Regions from separate parts of the Dyella sp. OK584 genome, predicted to be linked through region 1. Evidence: predicted binding sites of a transcription regulator. Region 1 holds the regulator's gene; each other region holds the start of a gene.
The links. Region 1 encodes HrcA, which represses chaperone genes, less so after heat shock. Its sites were predicted from a motif close to TTNGCACTCNNNNNNNNNGAGTGCNAA; they were not measured.

Region 1 (6,572 bases):
GAGCCATTGCAGTGATGGCAATTGACCTGGGTGGGAATCTCGAACTTCTTATCGACGCCGAACACGGCTTCTTCGAGATCCAGTTCCATGATGTAGCGAAGATCCGATCCACGACGCGCGCGGCCACCACGACCGCCGCCCATGCCGAAGATGTCGCCAAAGATGTCGCCGAAGATATCGCCCATGTCGCCGAAGCCGGCGCCACCGCGACCGCCCATGCCGTGCTCGAAGGCGGCATGACCGTGCTGGTCGTACATCGCGCGTTTCTGCGCGTCGGACAGCACTTCGTAGGCCTCCTTGGCCTCTTTGAATTTCTCCTGGGCGTGCGGATCGTCCGGGCAGCGGTCGGGATGGAACTTCATCGCCTGACGGCGAAAAGCCTTTTTCAGCTCGACCTCGGTCACCGTGCGTTCGACGCTCAGGACTTCGTAGTAATCACGCTTGCTCATTGTTGCATCCGACATGGACTGCTCTCTTCCACATGAATCGAGCGATCCATGTCTCCTCAGCAAACAGCCCGCGCCTGGGTCGAGTCCCGGGCGCGGGCTGCGTTAGATCGGCAGCGCCGACCGGCACATATTACTTCTTGTCGTCTTTGACTTCAGTGAACTCGGCATCGACCACGTCGTCGTTGCCGGCCGAGCTGCCCTGCGGGCCAGCCTGGTGCGCACCGGCATCCGGCTGGGCGCCGCCACCCTGGGCCGCGGCATACAGCGCCTGGGCGACCTGCTCGAGCTTTTCGATCTTGGACTCAATGGCTGCCTTGTCGTCGCCGTCCTTGACCTTCTCCAGGTCGGACAACGCGCCCTCGATGCTGCTGAGCTGATCGGCCGGCACCTTGCCGCCGTGATCCTTCAGCGCGCTACGGGTGGCGTGCACCAGCTGGTCGGCCTTGTTGCGGGTGCTGACCATCTCGTGGAACTTCTTGTCCTCTTCCTTGTTTGCCTCGGCGTCGGCCACCATGCGGTTGATCTCGTCCTCGGACAGGCCCGAACCGGCCTTGATCTCGATCTTCGTTTCCTTGCCGGTCTTCTTGTCCTTGGCCGACACATGCAGGATGCCGTTGGCGTCGATGTCGAAGGTGACCTCGATCTGCGGCATGCCACGCGGTGCAGCGTCGATACCCTGCAGATCAAACTTGCCCAGCGACTTGTTGGCGCTGGCGCGCTCGCGCTCACCCTGCAGCACGTGAACGGTCACGGCGGTCTGGTTGTCGTCGGCAGTGGAGAACACCTGCGAGGCCTTGGTCGGCACGGTGGTGTTCTTTTCGATCAGCTTGGTCATCACGCCACCCATCGTCTCGATACCAAGCGACAGCGGGGTGACGTCCAGCAGCAGTACGTCCTTGACGGTGCCGCCCAACACGCCGCCCTGAATGGCTGCGCCCACGGCGACGGCCTCGTCCGGGTTGACGTCCTTGCGCGGCTCCTTGCCGAAGAAGTCCTTCACCGACTCCTGCACCTTGGGCATGCGGGTCTGTCCACCGACGAGAATCACGTCGTTTATGTCGGACACGCGCAGGCCTGCGTCGTTGAGCGCGGTACGGCAAGGCTCGATGGTGCGCTTGACCAGGTCTTCCACCAGCGCTTCGAGCTTGGCGCGGGTGAGCTTGATGTTGAGGTGCTTGGGACCGGAAGCATCGGCCGTGATGTACGGCAGGTTCACTTCGGTCTGGTGGCTGGTCGACAGCTCGATCTTGGCGCGCTCGGCGGCGTCCTTCAGACGCTGCAACGCCAGCGGATCCTTGCGCAGATCCATGCCCTGGTCCTTCTTGAACTCCTCGACGAGATAGTCGATGACGCGCATGTCGAAGTCTTCGCCACCCAGGAAGGTGTCGCCGTTGGTGGCCAGCACTTCGAACTGCTTCTCGCCGTCGACTTCGGCGATCTCGATGATCGATACGTCGAAGGTGCCGCCGCCCAAGTCGTACACGGCGATCTTGCGGTCACCGCCCTTCTTGTCCAGGCCATAGGCCAGGGCAGCCGCGGTCGGCTCGTTGATGATGCGCTTGACGTCCAGGCCCGCGATGCGGCCGGCGTCCTTGGTGGCCTGGCGCTGGCTGTCGTTGAAGTAGGCCGGCACCGTGATCACGGCTTCCGTGACCGGCTCGCCGAGGTAATCCTCAGCGGTCTTCTTCATCTTCATCAGCACCTTGGCAGAGATCTCCTGCGGAGCCATCTTCTTGCCGTCGGCGGTCTCCACCCAGGCGTCGCCATTCTCATGCGCGACGATGCCGTAGGGCACGATGTGCAGGTCTTTCTGTACTTCGGCGTCAGTGAACTTGCGGCCGATAAGGCGCTTCACCGCGTAGAAGGTGTTCTTGGGGTTGGTCACGCTCTGGCGCTTGGCCGGCGCGCCCACGAGGACTTCGTTGTCCTTGGTGAAGGCGACGATCGACGGTGTGGTGCGATCGCCTTCCGAATTCTCGATGACCTTGGCTGTGTTGCCGTCCATCACGGCGACGCACGAGTTGGTCGTACCCAGGTCGATACCGATGATTTTGCCCATGTCTATTGCTCCCGAATTTTCTGTGCGACGTCTAGGCCGCGAATGGTTTTCAGATGGGGCCCTGTGGCTGGCATCTCAATGCCGACAAGACCTCCGATGCTTGCCGCCGGTGCCGGAAGGGGACGCTGTTCAGGCGTCCTCGACCGCCGACACGGCGGTTAATCCTTGGCGACCGCCACCAGCGCAGGGCGCAGCAGGCGATCGTTCAACACATAGCCCTTCTGCAACACGTTGACGACCGTGTTGGGGGCGGCGCCGGGAGCTTCCACCATGCTCACGGCGTGGTGCCTTTCCGGATCCAGTGGCTGGCCCAGCGGATCAACCTGGACCAGGCCGTTGTTCTCGGCAATCTTCAGCAGCGACTTGAGCGTGAGCGCGATGCCTTCGCGCACGCTGGCCACATCGCCGCTCTCCACCTGCAGGCCACGTTCGAGGCCGTCGTACACCGGCAGCAGTTCGTTCAAGAGCTTTTCGTTGGCGAAACGACGGGCCTGCTCCACATCGCGGTGCAAGCGGCGGCGCTGGTTCTCGATCTCGGCTTTTTCGCGCAGCACGGTTTCGCGCAGCTCGTTGTTGCCGGCCTCAAGCTCGGCAATGCGTGCCTTGAGTGCTTCCAGTTCGGCATTGGGCGAATCGCCCTGGCCGCTGCCCTGCGTCTCGTTGGACGCCGTCGGATCGTTGCTCTGCATGAATGACTCCAAGCCTCTTCCATGGCCGGCGCGAACGCGCCAGCCGTCAATACCTGCGGGCAAATCCCGCCTCCCGACCGCGTTATAGGGTCGTAGCGACGCGATTCAAGGCGTCGCTGAGCAATCCGGCCGTTGCCTGCACCACCGGGATCACCCGTTCATAGGCCATGCGGGTGGGGCCAATCACACCCACCGCCCCCAATACACGCCCCTGGGCGCCGTAGCTGGCGGTCACCACGCTGCAGCCATCCAGCGCGGCAAAACCCGATTCCTCGCCAATGAACAGCCGCACGCCGGGGGCCTTGGCACAGACCTCCATCAGCTGCAGCAGCTCGTTTTTCTTCTGGAACGCCTCGAACAGCTCGCGCAGGCGATCCAGGTTGGCCAGCTCCGAATACCCCATCAGATTGGTCTGGCCGCTGACCAGCACGTCGTCGCTATCGCTCTGTGGGGCGAATGAGGCCGCCGCGAGCTCCACGGCGCTGGACAGCAGCTGGTTGATCTCGCTTCCCGCTTCGCGCAACTCGCGCAGCAGGTGGACCCGGATGTCGTCCAGGCGCAGACCGGCAAACTGGCTGTTGAGGTAATTGGCAGCCTGCTCCAGCTCGCGGCCGTCCAGCGGCTTGGCCAGCTGCACAATGCGGTTCTGCACCTGGTTGTCGGAAAACACCAGGATCACCAGCACGCGGGCATCGGGCAGCGGTACGAAATCGATGTGGCGAAGCGGGAAGTCAGCTTGCCGCGGCACGGTTACGACGCCAGCGAAGCGGGTCATGGCCGACAACAGGGTCGAGACATTGCCCAGCAGGTCGCGAGTGGTGGTCGGCCCGGGTGGCAGCTCGCGGCGCAGTCGTGCCATCTCATCGAGCGGCAGCGGTTGCAGCTCGATCAGGCTGTCCACGAACAGGCGCAGACCTCGCGGCGTAGGCACGCGGCCCGCCGAGGTATGCGGCGAGGCAACCAGGCCAGCCTCTTCCAGGTCGGCCATGATGTTGCGGATGGTGGCAGGGCTCACATCCAGCCCGGAAGACCGCGATAGCGTGCGCGAGCCCACAGGCTCGCCATCGGCCAGATATTGGGCGATCAATGTGCGCAACAGACGACGTGCGCGGGCATCGAGTTCCGAAGTGGGCATGCTGTAGCAATCCGTGAGACACAAGAGAAATAAGGTCTAGGACAAAAGTTTGCAAGAAATGTCGAAGGGGGCATGGTCGCGGGGGCATCAAAACCGTTCAACGTCGCATTCCCGTGGTGCCCCACTATCCGTCCCCCATCCCCTGCCCCTTACAATCGACCGACTTCACCATACCTTCGCCCATGCTCACTTCGCTCTACGTTCGTCATTTCGCCGTCGTCGAAGAAGCCGAGATCGCTTTCGGTCAAGGCCTTACTGTGGTCAGCGGCGAGACCGGCGCCGGCAAGTCCCTGCTGGTCGATGCCTTGATGCTGCTGGCTGGCGCCCGCGCCGACAGTGGCATGGTGCGCGCCGGCAGCGACCGTGCCGAACTCACCGCCGAGTTTGACCTGACCGACCTGCCCGAGGCTCGCGACTGGCTGCGCCGCGAGGAACTGGACGAAGAGGACACGTGCCAGCTGCGCCGCGTGATCCGCGCCGAGGGCAGCTCGCGCGCCTGGATCAACGGCCGTCCGGCCAATGCCAGCCAACTGGGTGAACTGGCTACGCTGCTGGTCGAGATTCATGGTCAGCACGAGCACCAGGCCCTGCTATCTCGCGCCCATCAGCTCGAACTGCTCGATGCCTACGCAGGCAACGAAGGGTTGGTAGCGCAGATTCGCGAACTGGCCCAGCAATGGCACGAACTCGGCCAGCGCATCCGCAAGCTCAGTGGCGGTGACGACCGCGAACAGCGCATTGAACTGCTGCGCCATGAGCTGGGCGAGCTGGAGAAATGGGCGCTGCCTGCGACTGAACTCACCGAATTGGAAGCGAGCCACAAGCGCCTGGCCAATGCCGGCCGCCTCGCCGAAGGTGCGGGTGGCGTGGTCGAGCTGCTCGATGGCGAGAGCGAATTTGCACTGCGCCGAGCGCTGGGCCGCGCCCAGCTCGAGATGACCAAACTGGCCGCGCTGGACGACAAGCTGGCACCGATGCTGGAACTGCTGGACAACGCCTCGATTCAGCTCAGCGAAGCTGCCGATGGCCTCGGTCGCTATGCACTGGACGTCGACCTGGATCCGGGGCGCTATACCGAGGTGGATACCCACCTGGCCAGGCTGCATGAACTGTCGCGCCGCCATCGCGTAGCGACGACCGAATTGCACGACAAAGTCGGCGCGTTGCGCAGCGAGCTGGATGAACTGGAAGGCGCCGGCGATGCACTTGAGCAGCTCGCCCGCCAACGCCAGCAGCTGCAACAGCGTTACGACGAGAACGCCGCCAAGCTCAGCCAATCGCGCCATGCTGCCGCCACTCGGCTCGGCGAAGAGGTGAGCGTGCTCATGGCCGAACTGGGCATGAGCGGCGGCCGCCTCGTGGTCGAATTGGAAACCTCGGACGAAGGCGAGCCCGACGCTCAGGGTCGCGAGCGTTGCGAGCTGCTGGTCAGCGCCAACCCCGGCCAGCCGCCGCGCCCGCTGCGCAAAGTGGCTTCCGGTGGTGAGCTGGCTCGTATCAGCCTGGCGATCGAAGTGGCCACGCTGGGCAAGGACACTATTGGCACCATGGTGTTCGACGAAGTCGATACCGGTATCGGTGGCGCCGTGGCCGAAGTGGTCGGCCAGAAGCTGCGTTCGCTGGGCGGCCAGCGTCAGGTGTTGTGCGTCACGCACTTGCCACAGGTTGCTGCCCAAGGTCATGCACACTTGCGCGTCAGCAAGGCCAGTGACGGCGAATCCACCCGTACGCGCATCGAAAAACTCGATGCCAATGGTCGCCGCGATGAACTGGCCCGCATGCTGGGTGGCGTCGAGATCACCCGCGAGACGCGGGCGCATGCCAAGCAGATGCTGGAGCGGGCTCAGGCTTGAGGGTTGCTCCCTCTCCCTTCGGGCGACCCGAAGGAAGTCCCTGTGGGAGAGAGGGTTGGGGTGAGGGGACAACCTCGTTGTACCGTCTGGCAAAAGCGGGCTTTTTTGAATGTCCCCTCGAGCACCCGCCCTTTACCACCTTTAGGTGCCTCACGTCAGTCCTCTCCCCTGCGGGCAGAGGAAGCTAGTTCCGCTGCGGCAGCAGACCGCGTTCGGCCGCCATGCGATAGAGATCCAGCTCCGAACCCGCACCCAGCTTGCCCATCAAGCTCGCGCGGTGGATGTAAACCGTTTTCTGCCCGATGCCCAGCTCACCCGCCACCTGCTTGGGCGCACGCCCCGCCGCCAGCAACAGGAACACCTCCCGCTCGCGTGCAGTCAGGCGAT
Region 2 (6,572 bases), 2.2 Mb from region 1:
GCGCTGCAGACGCTGGATCGTGACGGCTCGGTGTTCTACGTGGGCACCTTTTCCAAGAGTCTCTTTCCCGCGCTGCGCCTGGGCTACGTAGTGGCACCGCCCTGGGCGATGGCTGCGCTGGCGCGTTTGCGCCAGCTCAGCGACTGGCACAGCGACGTGCTGGCGCAGGACACGCTGGCGCTCTTCATCGCCGAGGGTCATCTCGCCCGCCACGTGCGCAAGATGCGACGCATCTATGCCGAGCGCCGCGAGGCCTTGCTCGACGGACTCAGCCGGCACGCAGGCGACGTGTTGAAGCCGCTGACTTCCGACTCGGGACTCCATCTGGCTGCCTTGCTGCCGCCGCAGGTGAACGCCGACGACGTGGTGCGGCAGGCGGCGGGGCAGGGGCTGCGCATCGAGGCGCTTGGCGACTACACCATCGGCGCCGAGGTGCCGAATGGCTTGGTGTTTGGCCTTGGTGTACTGCCCGCCGCACGCATGGACGAGGCGGCGCGCGTGCTGGGGCAGCTGCTGAAGTCGTTGGCCTGAGCCTGCTGGTTCCGTCATTTCTGCGCGAACTGGCTCTGTCCGGCATCCCGCGCCGGGCGGAGCATTCGCATGCTGACTTTCCCGTCGAGGATGCCCACCGTGCGTTACATCGTCCTGTTCTGCCTGCTGCTGTCATGTGCGCTGGCGCATGCCGCCGATTCCGGTCAGGCCCGCGCCGAATCCGCCGGCAAAAGCCTGATCGGCCAGCCCGCGCCGCGCATGGTGGTGAAAACCATCGACGGCCAGACCATCGACCTCGGTGCGCTATACGGACATAAAGTCGTCTATCTGAAGTTCTGGGCCACCTGGTGCGTGCCCTGCCGCGAGCAGATGCCGCATTTTGAGCGCACCTACGAACAGGCCGGCCCCGACATGGCGGTGATTGCCATCGACGTGGGTTTCGACGACAGCGTGGAAGAAGTGCGCAAGTACCGGCAGGCCGTGGGGCTGGGCATGCCCATTGTGTTTGACGATGGCTCGCTGGGTGCAGCGTTTCACCTGCGCGTGACGCCGCAGCATGTGGTGATTGGTCGTGACGGGCGCATCCAGTACGTGGGCCATATGGCTGACGACAAGCTCGATGCGGCGCTGGCCCGGGCGCGCAGCACAACACCGGAGTCGGTGGCGGTGGCTTCCGCGCCAAAGGACGAGGCGCATTACGAGGTGGGCGATCGCGTGCCCGCGTTCGACGTGCGCACGCTGGATGGGCGCACGTTGCCTGCATTCGATGCGGCGGCAAAGAAGCCCACGGTGCTGCTGTTCCTGTCCCCGTGGTGCGAGTCGTATCTGGCAAAGAGCCGGCCCGCGCTGGCCGACAGCTGCCGCACGGCGCGCGAACGTGCCGAGATACTCGCGCACGACGCCAACGTTCGTTGGCTGGGCATCGCTTCGGGCCTGTGGGCCAGCCGCGACGAGCTGGCCCAGTACCAGCGCGAGCATCACATCGCCATGCCGCTGGCGCTGGACGATTCGGGCGCTCTGTTCCGCCGCTTCCGCGTCATGCACGTGCCCACCGTGATCGTGCTGGATACGCGAGGCCGCATCGTGAAGCGGGTCGAGCAGCTGGACGCGAATTTCCCCGGGCAACTCAAAACGCTGACAGTGCGATGAGCATGCGCGCCTCCGTTGCCGCACAGGCTTGGCTGTTCGCGATGGCCATCGTGGCCCCCGCCCACGCCACCGAAGACCAGACGCTCCTGTCCGCGCCCCTGTCGCGGGCGCCCGGAAACGGGCTCGAGGCGCTGCGCGTGACCTACGCGCCCGGCGAATCGTCGCGTCCTCACAGTCACGACCGCGACGCCTACGTCTATGTGCTCAGCGGCCATATCCGCAGCCAGGTGGAGGGGCAGCCGCTGCGCGTCTATGCGTCGGGCCAGTGCTGGTTCGAGCCCGCTGGCGCCCGCCATCTGGTCAGCGGCAACGCCAGCGATCGCGAGCCCGCGATCATGCTGGTGGTCTTTGTCGGCCCGGCGCCGGCTCAGCCCTCGCCGCGGACCCAGTCCAGATAGGCCTCGTGGCCCTGGGTCACCGGCACCGCGATCAACTCGGGCAATTCGTAGGGGTGCAGGGCCAGCAGGCGCTCCTTTAATGCAGCAAAGCGCTGTGCCGAGGTCTTGATCATCAGGAGTTCTTCGCTGTCGGTGACTACCTTGCCCTTCCAGCGATAGGTGGAGCGGACGCCCGGCAGGCGGTTGACGCACGCCGCCAGGCCCTCTCCCACCAAGGCGTCAGCCAGGGCCTGGGCGGTGGCGACGTCGGGGCAGGTGCAATAACAAAGTAGGACCGGGTCGGACATAGGGCCAGCCTAGCGCGGCCTCCCGCCGCGCGAAATGCCCGGCAAGCGGTGAGAAACGGGCCTGCCGGGCCTTGAAAGCCCCCGCGATTCCCCCATTAGTCCTTTCAGCCACCGGACCGGCACCTCTTGCAGGGGGGCTCTGCGTCGTTAGAATTAGCACTCACCTCCGGGGAGTGCTAGCAAGCGCCAACCCAGGCGCCGCTCCGGGGTCCACATTTCTGTTCAATACCCAACCAAGCTGGAGCCCACCCATGAGCAAACTGCGTCCGCTGCACGATCGCGTCATCGTCAAGCGTCTCGAAGAAGAGCGCGTCTCCGCTGGCGGCATCGTCATCCCCGACAGCGCCACCGAAAAGCCGACTCGCGGCAAGGTCATCGCTGCCGGTGCCGGCCGCATCCTGGAAGACGGCAAGGTCCGTCCGATGTCGGTCAAGGAAGGTGACACCGTGCTGTTCGGCAAGTACGCCGGCCAGGAAATCAAGATCGACGGCGAAGAGCTGGTCTTCCTCAAGGAAGACGACATCGTTGCGATTATCGAAGGTTGATCTGTTCGACGGGGTGTAGCGCGATAGACGCGCTTTGTAGCAACCCTGTCGCCAGTGTTCCCATTCTTATTCAGAATTTTTGAGGCATAAATTTTATGGCAGCTAAAGAAGTCCGCTTCGGCGAAGACGTACGTGCACGCATGCTCAAGGGTGTGAACACCCTGGCCAATGCGGTCAAGGTCACCCTGGGTCCGAAGGGCCGCAACGTGGTGATCGAGAAGAGCTACGGCGCCCCGACCGTGACCAAGGACGGCGTGTCCGTGGCCAAGGAAATCGAACTGGCCGACAAGTACGAGAACATCGGCGCCCAGATCGTCAAGGAAGCCGCTTCCAAGACCTCCGACGTCGCCGGTGACGGCACCACCACGGCTACCGTGCTGGCCCAGGCGTTCATCCAGGAAGGCCTCAAGGCTGTGGCCGCCGGCATGAACCCGATGGATCTCAAGCGCGGTATCGACCAGGCCGTCGCCGCCTCGGTGGCCGAGCTCAAGAAGCTCTCCAACCCGACCGCTGACGACAAGGCCATTGCCCAGGTCGGCACCATCTCGGCCAACTCCGATACCAACATCGGCGACATCATCGCCACCGCGATGAAGAAGGTCGGCAAGGAAGGCGTGATCACAGTTGAAGAAGGTTCGGGCCTCGAGAACGAACTCGACGTCGTCGAAGGCATGCAGTTCGATCGCGGCTACCTGTCGCCGTACTTCATCAACAACCAGCAGTCGCAGCAGGTTGAACTGGACGACCCGTTCATCCTCATCCACGACAAGAAGGTCTCCAACGTCCGTGAGCTGCTCCCGGTGCTGGAAGCCGTCGCCAAGGCCGGCAAGCCGCTGCTGATCGTTGCCGAGGAAGTCGAGGGCGAAGCCCTGGCCACGCTCGTCGTCAACACCATCCGTGGCATTGTCAAGGTTGCCGCCGTGAAGGCGCCGGGCTTCGGCGACCGTCGCAAGGCCATCCTGGAAGACATCGCCATCCTGACCAACGGCCAGGTGATCTCCGAGGAAGTGGGTTTGGCTCTTGAGAAGGCCACGATCACCGATCTGGGCCGCGCCAAGCGCGTCGTGATCACCAAGGAAAACACCACGATCATCGACGGCGCCGGCGAAGCTGAGCGCATCCAGTCGCGCATCGGCCAGATCAAGGCGCAGATCGAAGAGACCTCTTCGGACTACGACCGCGAGAAGCTGCAGGAGCGCGTGGCCAAGCTGGCTGGCGGCGTCGCCGTCATCAAGGTTGGCGCTGCGACCGAAGTGGAAATGAAGGAAAAGAAGGCTCGCGTCGAAGACGCCCTGCACGCCACCCGCGCTGCAGTGGAAGAAGGCGTGGTTCCCGGCGGTGGCGTGGCGCTGATCCGCTCGCTGAAGGCGCTGGACGGCCTGAAGGGTCAGAACACCGACCAGGACCTGGGCATCGCCATCACTCGTCGTGCTCTGGAAGCCCCGCTGCGCGCCATCGTGGCCAACGCTGGCGACGAGCCGTCCGTCATCCTCAACAAGGTGAAGGAAGGCAACGGTAACTTCGGTTACAACGCTGCCACCGGCGAGTTCGGCGACATGATCGCCTTCGGCATCCTGGACCCGACCAAGGTCACCCGTTCGGCGCTGCAGTTCGCCGCCTCGGTGGCTGGCTCGATCATCACGACCGAAGCGGCCGTGACCGAAGTGCCGAAGAAGGACGAAGGTCATTCGCACGGCGGCGGCGGTGGCGGCATGGGCGGCATGGGCGGCATGGACTTCTAAGTCCGGCCCTCAAGCCTGCTGTATGAGAAAACCCCGCCTTGTGCGGGGTTTTCTTTTGGGCGTCCCAAAGGCTGCTGAAGTGATGCGCCGCTAAGCGAGCACCGAAGCGGCGTCCACCACGAAGTGGGCGATGATGTTCACCCACAGATTCCGCCGCCACAGGTAGAGCAGGGAAAGCATCAACCCGGAGAAGCCGACAATCACCGTGTGACTCCAGCCCCAGGAGCTGACATGGTCGACGGTAAACACGGCACAGGACAGCAGCACCGCCAGTACACGGCTTCCGCTCCATTCCTCGATGCGCTCCATGCCATAGCCGCGGAACAGGATTTCCTCCGACACCGCCGCGCGCACCGTTGAAAGCAGTCGCCACCAGAAAGGCGTAGCCATCAACGCATGGGCATTGGCCGAGGTGGCCAGCGTGTCATCCAGATGCAGCGCCGGTAGCACGATGAAGTACAGCATGCCGAGCATTGTCGTCAGCGCCACTCCCGCACCGATGCCGATAGCGGTATTGACGACCCCTGGCTTACGCAGGCCGATGGACGACAGCGGTCGCCGTTCCACCTTGCGCACGTAGGCCAGGATGGCGGCGACACCGATCCACCAGATGACTTCGTTGGCGATCAGGTGGCGGACGTCGGCAAACTCGTCAATCCACTGGCTGAAGGGCAGGCTCGCCACGCCGAAGGCGAGCGTCAATCCCACCAGCGTCTGTATCCTCCGACGTTGCGCTGAGCTGTCGGTTTCGAGGGCCAATGCATGCATGGAGATGTCCAGATAGACGGCTGGCCTGTTTGACAGGCCTAGCCTTCGGATCGGCGCGCGCGCGCGTCGCCAACCAAGTGGATGAAGTGATCGAGCGCCTGGGTGGTCCGTTTCTGATCGCCGGTGCTCATGAACTCCATGAACAGGCCATCAAACACCGCCGTGCAAAGCGTTGCGAACGCCGGGTTACGGTCCTGCAGTGACAGTGCGGTCAGTGCAAGTTCCAGCCATCGATCGGTGTTGTGCTCAAGGTATTGCGCGTAGGTGCCCGGGTTCTGGACGGCAAGTACCTGCAACTCATAAAGCAGTTTCAGATAGGGGAAGTTTTCCTTCGAGATCGCCCAGTTCCAGAACAGTCTCAGTGGTGGCGTGGTGCCTTTGGTTGCCTTCTGAACCAAGAGGGCGAACGACTCCCTCACCTTGGCCTGCATCGCCTCGAGCACCTCGGCGAGCAGGCCTTCCTTTGAGCCGTAGTGATAAATCAGCAGGCGCGCACTGGTGCCTGCGCCAGCGGCTAGCGGACGCAGCGACAGATCGGTCAGGCCATTGGCGAGCAGGTAGCTGATCAGCGACTCGGTCAGCTCTTCTTTTCGACTTTGCATGTAACGGACGATAAATGTAACGATCGTTACATGTCAAGCCAGGCAGTTCGAAATCGGCAACCTGCGAGGCATGCGGCATCGCATTTCCGTTTTCGCGTCCTGAAACGTCTTAGCTCATGTCACAGCCACCACGCGGGTCGCGCACCTTGAACGAACCGAACCTCCTGCCGACGGGGGAACCCCTGGACTCCGACCTCGTGTTCGCGGAAAGCAGATGCGTTTTTGCGTTGCAAAACCCCCTGGAACGCGAACTCCATCTGGTGAGGCCCGAGCGCCCGCGGGTGACTGGACAACGGGAGAGAGCCGCCACGGATGGCACCTTTCGTCCCAGCCTGTGGTGGCGCTCGCTGCGCGATCGCAGCGATTGGGTGGGCCATCCCGGACGGCGTGCGGTGATGGCGGCGAAATACCTGGTGCGCGCCGCCAGCCTGCCGGTTAACCACCAGCGCTATCTCGCCTTTCTTGCCTCGCATCCGTTGTTGCGTGCCTGCGTGGCGTGCGACCCGCGCTTGCAGGAGCGCCACCTGCACCGCTTCATCAATCGCCATTGGCATCGCGGCGCGCGCCTTGGCAGCGTGCAAAGCCACTA
Region 3 (6,572 bases), 2.1 Mb from region 1:
CGATGTTCGCGCCTGGCTGGAAGAAGATCTTGGTGATGCCCATGCCATTGAGCGATTCCGACTCGATGTGCTCGATGTCGTTCACCGTGGTAGTGAGCACGCGTTCGAAGGGCGTGTTCATGCGTCCGGCCATCTGGTCGGGCGTCATGCCAGTGAACTGCCACGCCACCGCGATCACCGGGATGTTGATCTCGGGGAAGATGTCAGTGGGCGTGCGTATCGCCGCCATGGCACCGAAGATCAGGATGGATAGAGCAAGGACAATAAAGGTGTAGGGCCGCGTGAGCGCGATCCGGACGATGCCAAGCATGCGGGGGACTTCCGTGCGCGAATGATGCGTCGCGGCAAATTTTCGCACGCGCTTGATGTGCGTGGATCACCTCGGCGCATGAAGATATCTTCATGTTGGTGGTTGGTGCGGTTTATCTATGGCGCTGCCGCCAGGCTGCGACCTGCGCGGCGGACGTTTCGATCACCTGGCGTGGCCTACTAGCTCGCTACTGCTCCTTCTCCCCTTTGGGGAGAAGGTTGGGATGAGGGGCGGGTGCTTGCGGTAGGCGACAATCGAGCGCTTTCGCCAGCTTGCCGCTTACGCAGCGGGCGTTTCGACCGCCTGCCGTCGGCCGAGCCACCTTTCTTTGCTGGCTCAAAGAAACGTAGCCCAAAGAAAGCGCCCGACGAGCTCGCAGCAGTGTGTGGGATACAAGCTTGGAAGGCTTCGTCGGTCGAATGGTTCGCAGCCCAAGGTTAGACACTGCGGCTATACCGCGGGGCGTCGAGACGGTGAGGTACCGGCAGCATACCGAGGGATACAAGCCTGAAAAGTTCCGCGCAACCTGCGCTGACCGCCCATGGCGATACACAGTGGCTACACCGCGGGGCGCCAGCGCGGTGAGGGCTTAAAGCGTGCAGTCACGCTAACGCTTTAAGTCTTCTGCGTTTCGACGCGCCGCGGGGTAGCCACGGTCTGTAGGCAGCGCGACGTCTCTCTCAGCTTGCCTCTGACCCCTAAGCTTTTATTCATCACTCCACTGCCAGCTCTTGAAGGCCATTTCTTTGGGTTACTTTTCTTTGGGCCAGCAAAGAAAAGTGACTCGGCTGCCGGCAGGCAGTCGAAACGCCCGCTGCGTCCCACGGGGACTTCCTTCGGTCGTAAGCGGCACGCTGGCGATATCACTCGGTTGCCGCGTTATCGCAAGCACCCGCCCCTCATCCCAACCTTCTCCCCGGAGGGGAGAAGGAGCAGGAGCGCGCAATTAGGCCGCGCGCAGGTAGTCAAAACACCCGCTGTGTATAACCGTCGCGACCAAAGACGCCATCGAGAAGCGCTGTACAACCGGCATACCAACCCAAGCCGGCCAGGCACAAACGCTCACGCCGACAGCGGAGCAACCTCCGGCACGGATCGCGACAGGCAGGTACCCGGTTTCTCACCCGGCGTGAGCGGATAGCAATACAGCGTGAGACGCGCGCCACCAGTGGCCTCGCCAATATCCAGCGCATAACCGTGCAGTCGCACAATGGCGCTGACGATACTCAAACCCAGGCCCGAGCCCGTGGTGACTCGGCTGTTATCGCCACGATAGAAGCGCCGGGTCACGGCGTCACGTTCGTCGGCGGGAATGCCCGGACCGCTGTCGATGACGTCCACTCGCGGCCCACGCTTGTCCATGCTGGCGCGCAGGCTCACCCGGCCGCCAGGCGGTGTGAACTTGATTGCGTTGCCCACGAGATTGGCCAGCGCCTCGAACAACAGGTGCGCGTCGGCGCGGATGGGCGCCACCGTTTGGATGTCCAAATCGAATGGCTGACCGCGATCCTCCGCCACCGGCGCATAGAACTCGTGCACCTGGCGCAGCACCTGACCGACATCCACTTCATCGAAACACGCAGCGCGGTTGCGGTCTTCCAGCTCGGAAACGCGCAACAGTGCGCGGAAGCGCGTCAGCACGGCATCGATGTCGAGCATGCAGGCTTCCACCAGCGCCGCCTCGGGTTGCCCATCCAATTGCTGCTGCGCGCGATACAGGCGCGCTCGCAAGCGTGTGAGTGGCGTGCGCAGGTCGTGCGCGATGTTGTCACACACGCCCTTCACTTCATTCATCAGTCGCTCGATCTCACCGAGCATGGTGTTGACGATACCGGCCAGCTGATCGACCTCGTCGCCACGCCGGCTCACCGGCAAACGCTTGGAAAGATCGCCCTGGCGGATCGGATCGGTCGCCTCCTGCAACGCCCGGATGCGCTTCTCCGGCCCGCGCCGCAGCAGGAAGCCGCCAAGCAGGCCGGGGATGATGGTCAGCGAGATGCCCCACAGCAACGCACGGCGAATGATCGCGCCGATGCCATCAATAGTGCTGGTGTCCTTGGCGATGACCAGGATCTCGCCGTTGGGCAGTGTCGCCGCGAGCCCGCGTGCACGTACCCGCTCGGCATCGCGATCTGGGCGCGGCAAGCCGCGCTTGAGCTGATGCACCTGACCATCGCGCGGCAGCGACCTTGGCAGCGTATCGATGTTGCCGGCCATAGGGCGATGCTCGCGATCGAACAGGCCCACCGACATGATGCCGTGCGGATCGATCTTGCTGGCCGCATCCACCGTGGCAGCCATTCGATCGGCGTCGGTCGATGCGATGTAGTGCATGCGCTGCGCCAGCATCTGATCGATCACGTTGTTGAGATAGCGCGTGGTTTCCCACTGGATCACGCTGACCAGCACGAAACCCCACAGCACGAACAGCGCGCCGTAAATCAGGATCAGGCGTGAAGTAGCCGAATGCCAGGCGTTAGGCCGTGCGTTCATGACGTCACCGGAGTGGTTTCGAACGTGGTGGCCAGCATGTAGCCGGTGCCGCGCACCGTGTGGATCAATGACGGCTGGCCAGTGCCGTCGATCTTGCGGCGCAACCGCGCGATGTGTACGTCGATCACGTTGGTACCCGGATCGAAATGGAAACCCCACACAGTCTCGAAGATCATGGTGCGCGTCAGCACCTGGCCTGAGTTGCGCATGAGGAATTCCAGCAGGCGATATTCGGTGGGTAGCAACGTCAACGGTTGGCCATGGCGATACGCAACGTGGCTGACCAGGTCGAGTTCGAGATCCGCCACGCGTAACCGTTGCGCGACCTGCGGCTGACGTCGGCGCAACAGTACTTCGGCGCGTGCGGCCATTTCGTCGGGCGCGAAGGGCTTTGTCAGGTAATCATCGCCACCCGCGCGCAGGCCCCGCACCCGCTCATCGACGTCGCTGAGTGCGCTGATCATCAGCACCGGTGTGTCCACCTTGGCGCGGCGCAACTCGGCCACCACGTCGATGCCGTCCATGCCCGGCAGCATGCGGTCCAGCGTCACCAGGTCGTAGTCGCCTTGTGTGGCGTGGGCGAGACCTTCGCGGCCGTCGGCGACCCAGTCGGCCACCATCCCGTGCACGCTCAATTCCGCAACGATCTCGCGCGCCGTGGTTTCGTCGTCTTCGATGACCAACACTCGGGGCATGGCGTGAGGGCTATGAAAATCCGATCCAAGGGCACGGAGCCAGCCATGTCTCCGCAAAGCCAAACGGCCCCGAGAGGGGCCGTTGGCATGTTACGCCTAACGGGAGAATCAGGCGGCGAACAGGCCGCGCATCTTCTTCATGGCGTTGGCCTCGACCTGACGGATGCGTTCGGCCGAGACGCCGTACTCATTAGCAAGATCCTGCAGCGTGGCCTTGTCTTCGTTCAACCAGCGGCGCTGGATAATGTCGCGCGAACGCTCGTCCAGTTTCCGCAACGCATTCGACAGCGTGTCGAGTTGGTTGTCGGCCTGGTCGGCATCGGACACGTTGTCGTACGGGTCCGCGCCATCGTCAATCAGGAAAGCTTCCGGCGCCGGCTTGGCGTCCTCGTCGGCGTCGGCCGGAGCCTCGAAACCGATGTCACGGCCCGACAGGCGCGATTCCATCTCGCGCACGGTCGCTTCCGGTACACCCAGGTCCTTGGCCACGGTGCGCACTTCCTCGGCGTTCATCCAGCCCAGGCGCTTCTTGCTCTTGCGCAGGTTGAAGAACAGCTTGCGCTGCGCCTTGGTGGTGGCGACCTTCACGATGCGCCAGTTGCGCAGGATGAACTCGTGCATTTCAGCGCGAATCCAGTGCACGGCGAAACTGACCAGACGCACGCCCTGGTCGGGGTCGAAACGCTTTACAGCCTTCATCAGGCCGATGTTGCCTTCCTGAATGAGGTCGGACAGCTGCAGGCCGTAGCCGCTGTAGCCACGGGCCACATGGACCACGAAGCGCAGGTGCGACATCACCAGCTGGCGGGCCGACCCCAGGTCGTTGGCCTCGTTGAAGCGCCGCGACAGCGACTGCTCTTCATCCTGGCTCAGCACCGGGATCCGATGGACCGCCGAAATATACGCATCCAGACTGCCAACGACACTCGGCACCGGCAGGTTGGCGGTCACCAAAGCTTGAGACATGTGTGGAACCTCCTGTGAGGGAATCAGCTTAGCACTCGGGTGTTGGGAGTGCTAAAGGGCCCAGAGAGTTCCAGGGCCCTTTGATGAACTACATAGTACAGGAATTTAGGGCACTCGTCCAGCGGGCACCCCAGGGGAGGTAGCACTATGGCGGCCGGGCGGTTCAGGAGGAGTGAAAAGCCCGTTCAGCGCAGCTCGGCGCGGGGCGGCAGGGACCAGTCGATGGGCGCCACGCCGCGGCTTTCCAGATACTGGTTTGCCGCCGAGAAGTGCCCGCAACCGATAAAACCCCGGTGCGCCGATAAAGGAGATGGGTGCACCGACCGCAGAACGCAATGACGATTGCCGTCGATCAACTGGCCTTTGCGCTGGGCGTAGGACCCCCAAAGCATGAAGACCAGCCCTTCGCGCTCCCGGTTGAGCGCGTCGATGGCGGCATCGGTGAAACCCTCCCACCCCTTGCCCTGATGCGAGGCGGCCAGCCCCTGCTCCACCGTCAAAACGGCGTTGAGCAACAGCACGCCGCGGTCGGCCCAGGGAGTGAGGCAACCGTGATCCGGCGAGACGGCACCCAGGTCGCGCCGAATCTCCTTGAAGATGTTCTGCAGCGAGGGCGGCGACGGCACGCCCGGCCGCACGGAGAAACACAGGCCATGCGCCTGATTCGGCCCGTGGTACGGATCCTGGCCCAGGATCACCACGCGCACCGCATCGAATGGCGTGTGATCGAAGGCGGCGAAGATTTCCGGCCCTGGCGGGTAGATCACTTTGCCAGCCTGTTTTTCGGCACGAAGGAAATCGGCGAGCGCTTGCATGTCGGATCGGGCGAAATAGTCCCCGATGCGTGCTTTCCAGGACGGATCAAGCTTGATGCGATCCTCGGTCATGCCGCCTCGTCGGTGGCGCGCTGATGCTGCGACACACGCAACTGGAACAGCACCTTGGTGATCAGCAGCCTCTCCTCGATGGGCTTCTCGACGAGGTCGTTGGCGCCAGCGCGCAGCAGTGCAGCCTGGTTGGCCGGGTTCTCGTCGCCAGTCATCACCAGCACCGGCAAGCGACCCTTGCCATAGCCGTAGTCACGACGGATGCGTTCCAGCAGGTCGCCGCCAGTGAGCTCTCCTTTGAGGCTCACGTCGGTAAGCACGATGTCGGCACCCACTGTCTGCTGCGCCCGCGCGGTATCCAGCAGGGTCAGTGCGTCTTCCGCACTGATGACGTGATGCACGGTCAGGCCATGCTTCTCGAGGATGCGGCGCGTGGCCAGCGCCACCACGCGACTGTCTTCCACGTACAGCACTTCGCCCTGTGCCGAATCCGAAGGCCGCACATAACCGCGGATGAATTCCGCCAGCGCCTGGAAGCCCAGCGACTTGTCGAAATAATCGGTGACGTGCCCGCCCAGCGTGCGATTGTGCAAACGATCGTCAACATCGCCCGACACCACCACGATGGGCACGTACGCCTGCGCGGCAGACTCACGCACATGGCGCGCCAGCTCGAGCCCGTCCACGTCGGGCAGGCGCAACGCGATGGTGATGAAGTCGAAGGCACCGCCCTCGAGTAGTTCCTTTGCCTCTGCGCCAGTACCGGCACCCACCACCTCGGCCTCGGGCAATTCCGCCTTCAGCACTCGGGCGATCAGCTGGCGCACCACCTTGGAGCCGTCCACCACCAGTACCCTGGGCGCCGTTCCCACCAGTCGACTGCTGAAACTTGCACTCATTCCCTGTCACCCACGTGCTTGCCAACACTCCTTGCCAGCGGCGTACCAGTGCAACCTCCCCGCACCGCGTTCCCATGGGCCGGCATGTTGCACCGGCAATTCAACCCTCTCATTACAACCCCCGCGCGGCCGTGAGCACGCGCACGGTTCAAGCTGCCTTGCGCAATTGCCAGGCACTTACCAGCCGCGCGCCCAGCCAACCGAGCACCGCAGCGGCCACCGGCACAGCAGCCAGCAACCATATCGGAAGCACATCGATCTGCAGCTTGCCGGCGTAGACATGGCCCAGGCGGGCCACCGGGTCGGCCAGCGCCAACTCCACCAGCACCGCGAAACCCGCCGCCAGCACACCACTGAACAGCCCGTACCAGATGCCCGCGTA

Region 2: the regulator HrcA is predicted to act here: its motif matches at 2,480-2,506, upstream of groES (co-chaperone GroES).
Region 3: the regulator HrcA is predicted to act here: its motif matches at 4,493-4,519, upstream of rpoH (RNA polymerase sigma factor RpoH).

The regions. Positions count from the first base shown of each region.
Region 1 covers NZ_CM173542.1:2,823,547-2,830,118, reverse strand. Annotated here, with positions in the region: gene dnaJ (molecular chaperone DnaJ) at 1-449, opposite strand, end outside; gene dnaK (molecular chaperone DnaK) at 580-2,508, opposite strand; gene grpE (nucleotide exchange factor GrpE) at 2,667-3,197, opposite strand; gene hrcA (heat-inducible transcriptional repressor HrcA) at 3,280-4,332, opposite strand; gene recN (DNA repair protein RecN) at 4,515-6,185, shown strand; gene AC3CBN_RS12705 (response regulator) at 6,370-6,572, opposite strand, start outside.
Region 2 covers NZ_CM173542.1:587,965-594,536, reverse strand. Annotated here, with positions in the region: gene pdxR (MocR-like pyridoxine biosynthesis transcription factor PdxR) at 1-531, shown strand, start outside; gene AC3CBN_RS02625 (TlpA family protein disulfide reductase) at 631-1,641, shown strand; gene AC3CBN_RS02620 (cupin domain-containing protein) at 1,638-2,039, shown strand; gene cutA (divalent-cation tolerance protein CutA) at 2,009-2,326, opposite strand; gene groES (co-chaperone GroES) at 2,578-2,871, shown strand; gene groL (chaperonin GroEL) at 2,967-4,613, shown strand; gene AC3CBN_RS02600 (CPBP family intramembrane glutamic endopeptidase) at 4,704-5,381, opposite strand; gene AC3CBN_RS02595 (TetR/AcrR family transcriptional regulator) at 5,420-5,983, opposite strand; gene AC3CBN_RS02590 (VirK/YbjX family protein) at 6,265-6,572, shown strand, end outside.
Region 3 covers NZ_CM173542.1:423,047-429,618, forward strand. Annotated here, with positions in the region: gene AC3CBN_RS01840 (efflux RND transporter permease subunit) at 1-310, opposite strand, end outside; gene AC3CBN_RS01845 (sensor histidine kinase) at 1,373-2,803, opposite strand; gene AC3CBN_RS01850 (response regulator transcription factor) at 2,800-3,498, opposite strand; gene rpoH (RNA polymerase sigma factor RpoH) at 3,607-4,464, opposite strand; gene ung (uracil-DNA glycosylase) at 4,650-5,351, opposite strand; gene AC3CBN_RS01865 (response regulator) at 5,348-6,190, opposite strand; gene ftsX (permease-like cell division protein FtsX) at 6,339-6,572, opposite strand, start outside.